3 regions of the Paenibacillus kandeliae genome follow, and region 1 is predicted to be linked to each of the others. Evidence: riboswitches for the same ligand, from Rfam matches in the RefSeq annotation. Region 1 holds a riboswitch; each other region holds the start of a gene.

Evidence for each region. Region 1 has a riboswitch for cyclic di-AMP ahead of ABXR35_RS23200 (resuscitation-promoting factor). Riboswitches for the same ligand answer to the same signal wherever they lie in the genome.
Region 2: linked by a shared signal. The riboswitch ahead of kdpF (K(+)-transporting ATPase subunit F) and the one ahead of ABXR35_RS23200 (resuscitation-promoting factor) in region 1 are both predicted to bind cyclic di-AMP.
Region 3: linked by a shared signal. The riboswitch ahead of ABXR35_RS20315 (hypothetical protein) and the one ahead of ABXR35_RS23200 (resuscitation-promoting factor) in region 1 are both predicted to bind cyclic di-AMP.

What each region holds. Positions count from the first base shown of each region.
Region 1 is NZ_JBFDUZ010000009.1:12,140-16,396, forward strand. It holds gene ABXR35_RS23190 (HD domain-containing protein) at 1-254, shown strand, start outside; gene ABXR35_RS23195 (TatD family hydrolase) at 392-1,159, shown strand; cyclic di-AMP (ydaO/yuaA leader) riboswitch at 1,355-1,589, shown strand; gene ABXR35_RS23200 (resuscitation-promoting factor) at 1,904-2,998, shown strand; gene rnmV (ribonuclease M5) at 3,220-3,777, shown strand; gene rsmA (16S rRNA (adenine(1518)-N(6)/adenine(1519)-N(6))-dimethyltransferase RsmA) at 3,770-4,257, shown strand, end outside.
Region 2 is NZ_JBFDUZ010000001.1:1,573,647-1,577,903, reverse strand. It holds gene kdpA (potassium-transporting ATPase subunit KdpA) at 1-1,572, opposite strand, end outside; gene kdpF (K(+)-transporting ATPase subunit F) at 1,604-1,684, opposite strand; cyclic di-AMP (ydaO/yuaA leader) riboswitch at 1,970-2,185, opposite strand; cyclic di-AMP (ydaO/yuaA leader) riboswitch at 2,270-2,470, opposite strand; gene ABXR35_RS06900 (SMI1/KNR4 family protein) at 2,858-4,257, opposite strand, start outside.
Region 3 is NZ_JBFDUZ010000005.1:46,966-51,222, forward strand. It holds gene ABXR35_RS20300 (GNAT family N-acetyltransferase) at 1-526, opposite strand, end outside; gene ABXR35_RS20305 (hypothetical protein) at 586-909, opposite strand; gene ABXR35_RS20310 (oxidoreductase) at 1,040-1,741, opposite strand; gene ABXR35_RS20315 (hypothetical protein) at 1,865-2,278, opposite strand; cyclic di-AMP (ydaO/yuaA leader) riboswitch at 2,401-2,579, opposite strand; gene ABXR35_RS20320 (hypothetical protein) at 2,980-3,456, shown strand; gene ABXR35_RS20325 (universal stress protein) at 3,570-4,226, shown strand.

The sequences.
Region 1 (4,257 bases):
TACCGTATGATGTATTCCGTCCGGGCGATCCGAAAAAGGAAAAGCAGATTTTGCTGCTGAATCGCCAAAATAAAGTACAGGAAATTTCCGAGGTGTCGGACATTGTGCGCTCGATTAGCGGTATTCATCGTGGACGATATCATCTGTATTTCCCACAGGAGAAGTTGGAAAGGGTAAAACACAAATTGTCCAAGCCGGTAGCGGATATTTTCGAGGATAAGCTCGGTCCGGCGCAAATGGAGTTTGAAATCTAAACAAGCAAATCATTAGAATAAACGATGCAGACAGGTGGTAAATCTGCTCTGCATCTGACTTTTCACAAGATGTCTAACTCATTTCTATTCTATAGAAGAAAAATAACGGAATTACGGCAGTAAAGGAGCGAATATGAATGTTATTTGATACTCATACCCATTTGGATTCAAAAGATTTTGATGAGGATCGCAAAGAAGTGATTCAAAACGCGTACGATTCCGGTGTGACACGAATGGTAAATGTTGGTTTTGACCGAGAGACGATCCCGACGACGATGAAGCTAGTAGAAGAGTATGATTTTATCTATGCAGCGGTAGGCTGGCATCCGGTAGAAGCGATCACGATGCAGCCGGGTGATCTGGAGTGGATTGCATCTTTATGCAGTCATGAAAAGGTCGTTGCCATTGGTGAAATTGGTCTGGATTATCATTGGGATAAATCACCCAAAGATGTGCAACACCGCGTCCTACGTGAACAAATTGGTCTTGCACGCGAGATTAACATGCCGATTGTGATCCATAACCGAGATGCGCATGAAGACATTGTTCGTATTCTGCGTGAGGAAAAAGCATCCGAAGTTGGCGGCATTATGCACTCCTTCTCTGGCAGCTGGGAAACCGCCAAAATGTGTCTCGATATGGGCTTCCATTTGTCATTTGGTGGACCAATTACTTTCAAAAATGCCAAGCAGCCAAAAGAGGTGCTAAAGCAGGTTCCAATGGACCGATTATTACTAGAAACAGACTCCCCTTATTTGACTCCACATCCATATCGTGGTAAAAGAAATAACTCAGGATATGTCACATTGGTAGCAGAGGCAGCTGCCGAGCTAAAAGGTGTTTCTCTGGAAGAAATTAGTGAAATTACAACGAAAAATGCACTGGCATTATTTGGTATACGATGAAATAGGGAGAAAAACCACCGAAAAACCGAGCTAGAACGATATATGAATGAATTTTAACCACTAAATGCTCAAATGTTACAAGTTTTTAACCACTTTTTCTGAAAAACGGAGTTGAGGTTTGCTTTACAGTGGGGTTGAGTTCGGGATATTATTTCATCAGTGATTTAATCTTGTTGTTTATGAACGAGATTCCATGATTCGGTCTCGCTGAGTTTCCTACATAGGAGAACGGGGGAACCAACAGCTGTCTTCATTCACTTGAAACCGGCAATACCGGAAGACAGATTGTATGATTCCTGATACAGGGTCTTTGGGGTGAATTGAAATTTACTTGCGCCATGAGCGGAGGACGTTTCACAGGGCAATCTATACAGGCAGTATGAATGTCCGAACCCGACAGCTAACCTCGTAAGCGATGCAGAGGCAACCTCTCATTTTCTAAAAGTTTCCAAGATGGTACAGTCGTCGGAAGCCCAGGAAGAGTTGCTCTTGCACTTTTCCCAAGGCTTTTTTGTTTTGTGCAAAAGGAAAAGGTAAGATGAGAAAACCCGGATTTTCACTGTTCGGGAACGGAAGCCGCTTGGACTGACCATGGCGCAGGCACATTGCACAACACGAAACGATTACCGAAATGCGCCGGTATTCGTAAACACGATAAACGCCTGTGGAAATTCTGATATAGTCGCGTCTTAACTCATTTAAGATACAGCAAGACGGCGAGACTATGTAAGGAGGACGGAAGAAGTGGGAATTGCTCCTTTCAAAGAAACCCATGGTTCACGCTCATCCAGCATGTCTTACGCGCTGCGTTGGAAGCAAAAAAATCTACGCTTTGCCTTATTCACTTCGCTGGCAGTTGTTATGGTAATCGCCATGGCACTCTGGCTTCTGTATATGCAGGCAGGCAAAAATATTTATGTGATCGTTGATGGCAAAGCTCAGAGCGTCGAAACACGCAAACTGAATCTTTCCGATCTGCTGGCGGAACAGAACATTACGGTTGCGCCGCAAGACAAAGTTTCCATGCCCATGAACGGAGCGATCCAAGATGGGGACAAAGTGTATGTGAACCACGCGGTCGCCGTGAATATTACGGCTGATGGCAAAACGAAACAAGTGTACACTACTGCCAAAACAGTAGGCAGTACACTCGACCAAGCTGGCGTTGACCTCGGCGAAGAGGACAAGTTGACACCAACGGTCGAAACAGCAGTACAACACGATATGGATATTAAACTGGTTAGAACGACTTCCTTTGTAGCCAAGCAGGTTGTCGAACTGCCTTATCAGGTTGTTAAAAAACAGGACAGCACATTGCTGGAAGGCAAAACGAAGCTAGTCCAAAGCGGACAAAAAGGCAAGGTTGTCCAATATGTTGAAAAAACATACGAAGATGGAGAATTTGTCTCCAAGCGCATGATCGATAAGAAAACGACTGCTGAGGTGCAAGATAAGGTTGTCGCTGTCGGAACGAAAAAGCAGCAACCAAAACTGCTCGCTGCCAGTTCGTCATCTCATTCGGATAAAGATTTCTCTTATGCCAAAGTATTGAACAATGTAACGCTGACTGCGTACTCCTCTCAGGAGCCAGGGCTTGGTACAACGACTGCTTCTGGAACACGAGTAACAGAAGGACGTACCATCGCTGTAGATACGAGTGTCATCCCGATGGGATGGTGGGTATACATCGAAGGTGTCGGCTATCGTCGTGCAGAAGATACAGGCAGCGCCATTAATGGCAATAAGATTGACGTATATATTGACAGCCTGAGTCAAGCAAGAGCATTCGGTCGCAAATCCGGTTATACCGTATATGTGATCGGTCCGGTAAAACCGTAAGACAGGTAGCGGAAGATGCACTTGCTGCGCTGATAGCGCTGAATTGTGATATAATAGTTATTAACCATGAGCGTGAATAGAACCAACAGAAGAAGGGGAATCTTCCCCTTCTTTTTGTTTGTTATTTTGTTATACTGAGGACAATATGCACAAGGCCGATCATACGGATGAGCAGGGCAGCATCCTGCCCCATACGGCCCAGAAGGGAAGCGTCAGATCAAGTGATCAAAGAGGTAATTGTTGTAGAAGGACGGGATGACACGGTAGCGATCAAGCGTGCAGTAGATGCGGACACGATTGAAACGGGCGGCTCTGCCATCGGTTCGCAGGTGATCCAACGCGTTAGACTGGCACAGGAGCGTCGTGGCGTTATTATTTTGACGGACCCTGATCATGCAGGGGAACGCATTCGTAAAATTGTCTCCCGCGAAGTACCGGGCTGCAAGCATGCGTTCATACCCGAAAGCGAAGCAACACGCAAAGGCGACATCGGTGTAGAAAATGCCTCACCGCAAGCGATTCGCGAAGCGCTGTCCCGTCTGCACAGCGAGATGCCGGAAGCGGAGACGCTGATCGACTGGGATGATCTGATCATGACTGGGCTGGTGATGCATCCCAAGGCGGCGGCACGTCGTATGATCATGGGCAATCTGCTCGGCATCGGTTACGGCAACGGCAAGCAGTTTCATAAACGGCTGCGCATATTTGGCATCAGCCGCGAAGAATTCGCGGCAGCACTTTCACAACTTGAAGCGGAGGAACAGCAATCCCATGACTGATAGACACGATATCGCCACGCCCGGACGGACGAAGGAGATTATTCATAAACACGGATTTTCGTTTAAAAAGAGCCTGGGTCAGAACTTTCTGATCGACGCCAACATTCTGAACAAGATTGTCGATGCAGCTGATCTGACACCAGAGCGCGGTGCGCTGGAGATCGGTCCTGGTATCGGCGCGCTGACCGAGCGTCTGGCACGTCAGGCAAGCCGTGTAACGGCGGTAGAGATCGACCAGCGTTTGATCCCTATTTTGCAGGATTCATTGCAGGAGTATAGCAATGTGCATGTACGTCACGGTGATGTGCTCAAGGTCGATCTACAGCAATTGTTCCGTGAGGACTTTGCCGAGGTGGACAAGGTGAGCGTGGTGGCAAATTTGCCGTATTACGTGACAACACCGATTCTGATGAAGCTGCTGGAGGAGAAGCTGCCACTGGATAACATTGTCGTGATGATCCAGAAGGAAGTGGCACAGCG
Region 2 (4,257 bases), on a different contig from region 1:
ACCAAACAATGCCTGATCGGTGCGCAGCGTACCACTGCTTTCGGGAACTGGTGTTTTGGCGAGCAACGAACCAGCAACAGCAAGCAGCGTTACCATAGAGAAGAAGCGCGCAATAAACATGACCGCACCGGTTGAAATATTCCAGAATAGTGTATTATCGCCCAATCCCTCGAACCCTGATCCGTTGTTAGCCGCAGAGGATGTGAATTCGTACAGGGCTTGGGTCAGTCCGTGGAAACCCGGATTGGAGATTGTATCTGGATAGTAGGTCAATGCCAATGCTGTCGGTGCCAAAATAAGCAGCGGCTGAATGAGCAATGTGACCGCAATCAGCTTCATCTCTTTTCCTTCAATCTTACGACCGAGGAATTCCGGTGTACGTCCTACCATCAGACCGGATAGGAAGACCGAGATGATCGCATACATCAGCACGTTCATCATACCGACCCCAGAACCACCAAACACGGTATTCAGCATCATATTGCTGATTGTTATCATTCCACCAATCGGTGTCAGTGTATCGTGCATCGTATTGATTGCTCCCGTTTCAGAAGCGGTCGTTACGACAGAATAGAGCGAGGATTGCTCTACGCCAAATCGTACTTCTTTTCCTTCCATGGAGCCTGCACTTTGCTGCAATCCCAGTTGATTGATCAGCGGATTGCCTTGATGCTCCGCATACAGCGATACGCTCAGCATAACAACAAACATCATCGCCATGGATACGAATAATACGCGACCCTGCTTCAGATTGTTTACCATGCGTCCATACGTAAATGGCAATGACGTTGGTACAAGCAGCATCAGCAGCATTTGCAGCATATTACTCAGTCCATTCGGATTCTCAAAAGGATGCGCTGAGTTGGCTCCGAAGAAACCGCCGCCGTTATTACCTAACTCCTTGATCGCTAGGAAACTACCGATCGGTCCCATGCCAATCTCCTGCTGTGCGCCCTGTATGGTCGTTGCTGTCACGGAAGTATGCATCGTTTGCGGTACACCCAGACTGATAAACACCAGTGCAGCCACAATTGCTAGTGGCAGCAAAATGCGTGTAATCGCCCGTGTCAGATCGACGAAAAAGTTACCGAGTGGCTTGCCTGCCAGACCGCGAATAAAGGCGATGGCTACAGCAATACCAGTAGCTGGTGAGACGAACATCATGAAGATAATGGATGTCATTTGCGAGAACAGCGACAAACCGCTTTCACCGCTATAATGCTGTAAATTTGTATTGGTCATAAAGCTGATCGCTGTATTAAATGCTAGATCCGGGCTCATCGCCGCGATACCAGCAGGATTCAGCGGTAGCTTATCCTGTAATCGGAAAATGATATACACGATTAGCAGCATGATAGTATTGCTGACCAAGAGCGCTGCGGCGTATTGCTTCCACGTTTGATTGCTCTGACGAATACCGCCGATTTTGAAAATCAGTTTTTCCAGTGGTCCGAACCAGCGATCCAGACGCCCTGTTTTATAATCAAATACACGAGCCATATACAAGCCCATAGGACGAGCCAGTAACAGCGCGATTAATAAGGTAACGGCAACTCCGATGTATGCTAACATACTCACTCCACTCTCTTCTGTTGGTTTCGGTTTAGAATTTCTCGGGATAGATCAGGGCATAACATAGATATAACAGTACGCCTGCAATGATAATCCATAATAACCAGGTCATTGTTCCTTCCCTCTTTCCCCGATCACTCTGGACGACCATTCTCCCAGTCCTCCAAGCGCGAATGCAATGAGTAATACCAACACAATCATGATCAAATCCAGCATGATACGTAACTCCTTCAATCCAAATTAATTACATGTCAAATGGTGTTATCCCGAATTTGGGCATAAAAAAAGAAGCCTCGGTAAAATGGAACTTTTCACCGGGCTTCCCCTATTGACCGCACGAAACTCGTACAGACATCATCGGATGCCTGCAATCCCTTCGCCGGTTCAAGCCGGATATAAGTTCTCCCTGATTCGCTGACGAGGTTAGCTGTCGGGTTCGGGCTGGAAGATTGCCCGTTCCGGTCATCCCGGAATTCACCCCATGTCCATGCTGTGCAAAGCCGTTGCCTAAGCAGTATCAGCTTTTGTACAGCGTGACGATTGGTTCCCCCGCTTTCCGGCGGACAGTTGATGAATGGCTGTCCACATATCGGAAATTAAGCGTAATTGATTGTACAAGGTTCAGAATATTCCCAAAAAGCGCACAATAAAACACAGAGCTTTGTTTACCCTGTGTCGTGTCGGCACAAGTTCCACACTCCTCTCTCGACTTCCGCTTACGAGGTTAGCTGTCGGATTCGGGCGGTGAGAGTCGCCCTACGCCCAGCGCCGGTCCCATGGTTACCGGTGCTAAGCGATTCACCCCATGCAGTCTGTCGGCGGCTCTCACACCTCCGATCATCCTGACAATTGGTTCCCCCGTTTTCCGGCATAACCGGAAACTCAGCAATAAAGAACAAGAAACATTGTGATGCTATGGTTCATTCTGAACAAAAATGATTCCCGTTACCGGTGAATCTCTAAATCCTGAAATGTATATTACGCCTGTCGCGCGAAAGAGTAAAGCAGATCAAAAAGGCAAAAAAAGCCCTTTTTGACCACAAGTTTGATTTTTAAAAGTTTAGTAAATTGCTACCTGTCGCAAGCTACTTTTTTCTCTGCTTTACTCCCATTTACTCACTTTTTACATTTTGTTTCATTGTGCCACGCAATGTTTTCGCAACTGACTGAAAAAAGATATGTCATTATTTTCAATATCGATTGGATGCCTATCTATATACTATGATCTATCGGTCTGCATATCAAAAAACCGGAGCACCATGCGCTCCGGTAGGTATATTGGCAATTAGCGCCGATTATAGTTGGACCAGATTTCAAACTGTTCATTGGTGAGATCGCCTGTCAGACTAGAGAAGTCAACCAGCTGACTAAAACCGTCCTTAATCTGATCGAATTGTGCAAAGCTGCCTGTAAAGCTACGCAACGTCGTTGACCGCGTAATCGATTCTAACTGAGAAATATCGCTATTATCCAGCAGACTTAACTTTTGCAAAGAGCGAAGGTCTGCAAGTGCAGAAGCATCCTGCAAATACAAATGTTGAAAGGTTAATTCCTGCAATTGCTCGAATGCACGTAAATGATCGGCATTGTCCCATGTTCCGCCATTAACGGTTAACGATAATAAAGGCAGTGTGCCAATCATCTCCCAATCCTGAGGCTGCCATGTATGTGCATCATGAATTGTCAGATGACGCAATTGCTGCATATCGCTAATCACCTGAGCCGCCTTATGTGAAGGTGCTGAAATTGTCAACGTAGTTAATGTCTTTATCTTCAATAGCGGACGATAATCCTCTATCGGCGTATCATTACAAGATAGCTTTGTCAGCCTTGACAGAGTGGCAAGTGGCGTTAGATCGGTTACTGATGTGCCCGCAATGTTCAAGCTATGCAAATACTTCAGATTGGATAATGGCGTCAGATCGTGAATCGGATTGTTTAGCAAATACAGCTTTTTCAATTCGCTACAATTTACAAGCGGCTGTACATCCATAATCTGGTTGCGTGACAGGCTCAGTTCGCGCACCTCGCTGCAACGTTCCAAGCCGCTTAGATCGCTTAGATTCTCGTTGATCAGAAAAATCTGGTATTGGCGAACAAATTCCTCAGGCGTAGCATTTTGCTGCCGAATCAATTCTTGCCATGGCTGGGATAGACGTCCCATCCAGGCCGCAAAATCAGTGTTTGACGCCGGAATCTTTGACGCTGACAACACATCACCGAGCGCAAACTGCTGGGCGTCCCGTAGCAATCGTGCCTGATCGTTACGACCGTACATCCAGTAGCCCATGCCTTCCTCTTGCTCTACTGTGTAATTGCCTTCCCGCACCGTATCCCGCATGAAATGGATAAATTCACCAAGGTGACGAGCAATGACAAACTTCGTTTCCTCATCGCGTCCGAAGTTAATCACCTGACCGATAACTCCATTTTCATCAGGGTCCAGATCGATCCCCAGATGATTCCCTCCACCATCATGACAAAAAGGAATCCAATTCCGGTTAATATACTGCTCCTTCACCCAGCCCGACGGAATAGAGTAATGATCGCCCAGATCTGCATATTCTTCCTGCAAATCAGACCAGATTTTCCACTCGCTGAGCATCTCGTCCAAACTCAGAAATTGCAGTCCAAAAAACAAGCCCGGACCGTTGCGAGACTCACCGTTATGGGTATGATATAGCT
Region 3 (4,257 bases), on a different contig from region 1:
GCGGCTCCTCGTCATATTTGTAATTGGTGTAATCGGTCAGCAATTGACGCCAAAAACGTCGAGTGTGCATATTGCGTCCCGTTGCATTCGTATGCAGCGCCCAGCTGCCTTTAAACTGTTCAAACACATGCGTCGCCGCCCGCTGCGCCAGCCCTTTACCACGGAAGGAACGCATGAGGAAAAACTCATGCAAAAAATACTGTGCCTGCTCCCCGTGCGGAATGTACGGCGGTGTGGATACGAGCGCAAAGCCTGCCGGAATGCCATCTACGCGCAGTAGAAACGGAAACAGAACGCCCGGATGCTGCCACCAGATTTTGAAGACGTCACTTTGCTGAGCCAGTGTTGCGCAGCATTCGTCTTCCTCAAATACGCCATATTGGTTCGGTGTGCGATCCCAGATTTCCGACATGTCATACAAATAAAAAGGATACATATTGCAAATAATATGCTTATCTGTCGCAGGGCAAAGCTCTACGTCCAGCTTATGTTCCATCATAGGTTCAAGTTCTGGATTGATATTCATACCAACCTCCTGCTAATTCGGGCATTGCCGCCGATGGGCAGCAAGCACCCTTCATTTTGTTACTTTTTCAATACGCCGGCTGCATGCCGCAGCGCCGCCATCGCCTGTTTCACAAAGGCGCGGTTTTCCGGCTCCCATTCGTTCGGATCGTCCATAAACGAATCCTCGATAAAATCCTCTAGCCCGCTAGCAATCTTCTTACGCTCCGCTGGATTGGCATTGCCCTTGCCACGTAGCGTCTGTACCGCCGTGCGCATATACCGGCACGATTGCTGTACAAAGGTATAGTCGTCCTTGTCCCATGCTTTGGGATTGTCCATATCGTAAAAGGCAATCCATTTCTCAATCTGGGTTGCCGCCTGTTTGTCATCCAATTGAGGCATTGTTCATTCTCCGTTCCGCAGCAGCAGCATGCTGCCCATCATCTTGATCTGGCTAGGCGTAGGCGCCGATTCGCCAACCTTTATTGTAGCCGCTTTGCATGATTCCGTACAGCCTACGTAGATATCGGATTCAGGAAGTCACTCGCTCCGGTGCAGAATCAGAGACAGCGCCCAGCTCATGTAGACGGTCTGAGTGGTACACATGCACCCCGCGCTGTTCCTTGCTGGCTATCCGGTAAAGCGCACGCGCTACGGTTTCCGCAGGAATCGCCTTGTACTTGGCTAACGCGCCGCCCATAAGCGGGGATAATGCTCTAGCAAGCACGGCACCAATACGTTCCCCTGCGCGGAATTCCTGACGCTCGCCAAGCAGCAGCGAAGGGCGTGCCGCAGAGAAAGACGGATAATCCAGCCCAGCCAGCTTTTGCTCCAGTTCTCCTTTGATCCGGTTGTAAAAGATTTTGGATGTATGGTCTGCACCCATCGCGCTGACCAGCAGCAACTGGGTAGCCCCCTGCCGCTTCGCCAGCTGCGCCAATGTCAGCGGATAAGTAACATCGATCCGGTACATGTTATCCTGTGTACCGGCTTTTTTGATCGTAGTGCCCAGACAGCAGTACACATCATCGGCAACCAGCAGATCCAGATGATCTTCTAAGTGTTCGTAATCTACGACAACCTGATTCACCCGCTTCATGCTTTCCCATTCTGGTACATGGTTTCGTACAAGAACGATGATTTGCCGGTATTCCGGCGCCTTTTGCAAAATAGACATCAGCGCGCTGCCTACCAATCCGGTTGCTCCGGCAATGAGTGCTACTTTATCGGTCATACGATCATCTCCAAACTTCATAAGTATGTACCGTCTGCTGCCGATGGAACGGTATGCAGCGGCATGATGGTTAATTCTCTATCCCTATACCTGCTTATGGTGGAGATGAGACTGCTCACACTGTCACAACAAAAAGGCGACACTGCCGCCATTCGTATGGACAATATAATCTGCGCCCAGACCTTTGTAAATCATACGTGAGTTGCTGCTTTCGGTAATGACATAAATCGGATCGCTTGTCCACGAGCGACACATCTGGATATAACGGCAGCACAACGGCAAACTCCGCTCAAACAGATACACTTTCCCGACCGTCATCTGCGGTAGACACCATTCATCCTGACGCTGCGTATCCAGCAGCAGTACATGATGGATGCCCATCCGTTCCATTCTTACTTTCTCACTATAGCTGTTCACGATCGCGGCAAAATCGATTCCTTTGACTTTGAGCAGCTGCATAAACTGCTCTCCTGCCCGCGTCGCCGGAGATACCAGCACATAAGACCTTGGTAACTCCGATTCCTGCTCCAACTCCATCTCTTTTCTCCTCCAATGTGTGAAGGCAAACAAAAAAGAAGCCGCACAAGAGGTACTCTCGCCGCTTCTCAAGCATTCCGAACAGCGCACAGCGGTGCCCTACCGGATGTCATGATCATTGTCGCCTCTCTTAATTCAGCTTACGAGGTTAGCTGACGGATTCGGGAGTAAGAGTCTCCCTACGGACAGGATCTGCGGTTCCCCACATGTCTCCTTGTTCCGATTCACCCCTGAAAAGCACCTATGGCACTTCTCGCTGGTTCCCCCGCTCTCCGCACAATTTGTTCTGCCCAGATGGCAGTACAACATACGGACATTCAGCTGGTAACGACATACGCATACAGCGATATGCCGAAATTTATGAACTTGAGACGAATCATACTCCCGTCCACGATCAAAGTAAAGGCAGACAGAATGTGGTTTTGTGTCAATTTGATGGTTCAGGCAGATGATGCAATGACTTTTCTCTCGTATTCGCTTGCTTACGCCATATTATTTCATTTTCCTGCAATTTTGCGAAAACAATAGCAAAACCGAGCATTATGACGATGCGGCTGCGAATCGCTGTGATGAATCCGATTACATGACTATCTTCCATCCCAAATCGGCAAGGATGAAGATTGGATTTCATTTACGCTGTCATGGAAATGTCCTATGATGGCTCACAACTAAACCTCACATTACAAGGAGTGTATGTATAAATGATCATGACTGCTGTTCCGCTCGTTGAAGAGATTGTCCGTCCGCATGGTGTTGCTGTTGATACGGCGCGTATCCGTCATATGGAGCTGTTTGTATATGACCATCAACGGCTGGCATTGCCGGATCACTGCGAATTTTTGCATTGCGGATTGCTGCGTATGTGTGGCAGTGGTGCAGCGGGCTGGGCAGAATTTGAATTCTCCGACGGTACGACTCATCTGGATCTGGTGAAATGGGCATCTGTGTTTACGAGGCTCAAAGGGCAGACGGGCATGCAGGCGGCACAGTATATGCAGCAGCATGAATCGCAATGGGGCTTTACCCGCACCCATCTGGCAAGCGAGGCACTAGTGGACTGGCAGAAAAGCCTGATCGGTGCCGAAAGCAATCAAGCAAATAGCAGAGCTACCGTATCTTCTTTACCTGCGGAGCGGAATTTTTTGAGTCATTATTGCAGCGCATATTATTCTTTTTAGTCTATGCTGGTTAAGTGTCTGTATGGGCGTGAACAAACGGCTTGTTAGCCGTTTGGGGACACTGGCATCTACCTTATGACAATTGATACTTATACAAAGGGGCGTTACAGGTCATGCACGAAGAAAAGATCATGGTCGGTGTACACTACAATCTGAATGGGGAACGGCTGATTCGGCGCGGCATCCGGCTCGCCCAGCTGCTTCAGGCACCACTGATCGTACTGAGTATACTGGATGAACCCGTGAGCGAACTGGATATGGAAGACCAGAATTACTACAACAGCTGGAAAAAGCTGACCGAAGAAGCAGGCGGTACTTTTATGGTCGTGCAGCGCGAAGGACGCGATCTGGCAGAGGCGATCGCCATGGCAGCACACCGCAGTCAGGTGACACAGCTTATTATCGGGCAATCGGTACGTTCCTTTTGGGAGGAAATGACTGGCGGCTCGCTGATCAATGACCTGCTGGAGCATCTGGGCGCCATCGATCTGCATATTGTGGCGGTACAGCGGATGAAAGCCAATTTGGAAGAAACACATGAGGATGGCGTGGAAGTGGATGTGATTCACACACCAAAAGGCTACCAGATTCGTTACGAAACCGACAAACCCATTGTGGCGGAAGGTGTCTTTTTTAAGAAGATGCATACGGATTTTGAAAATGGGCTGCTAAAGCTGCATATCGATGGAGAATATCAGTATTTGAAGGTATCGAAGGGTACATTGGTCGATGCCGAGCCGCTGGAACGGATGCTAGATATGCAGGATTAAGAGGTTTCTTTTTGCTTTGTGTTTTTCCTTT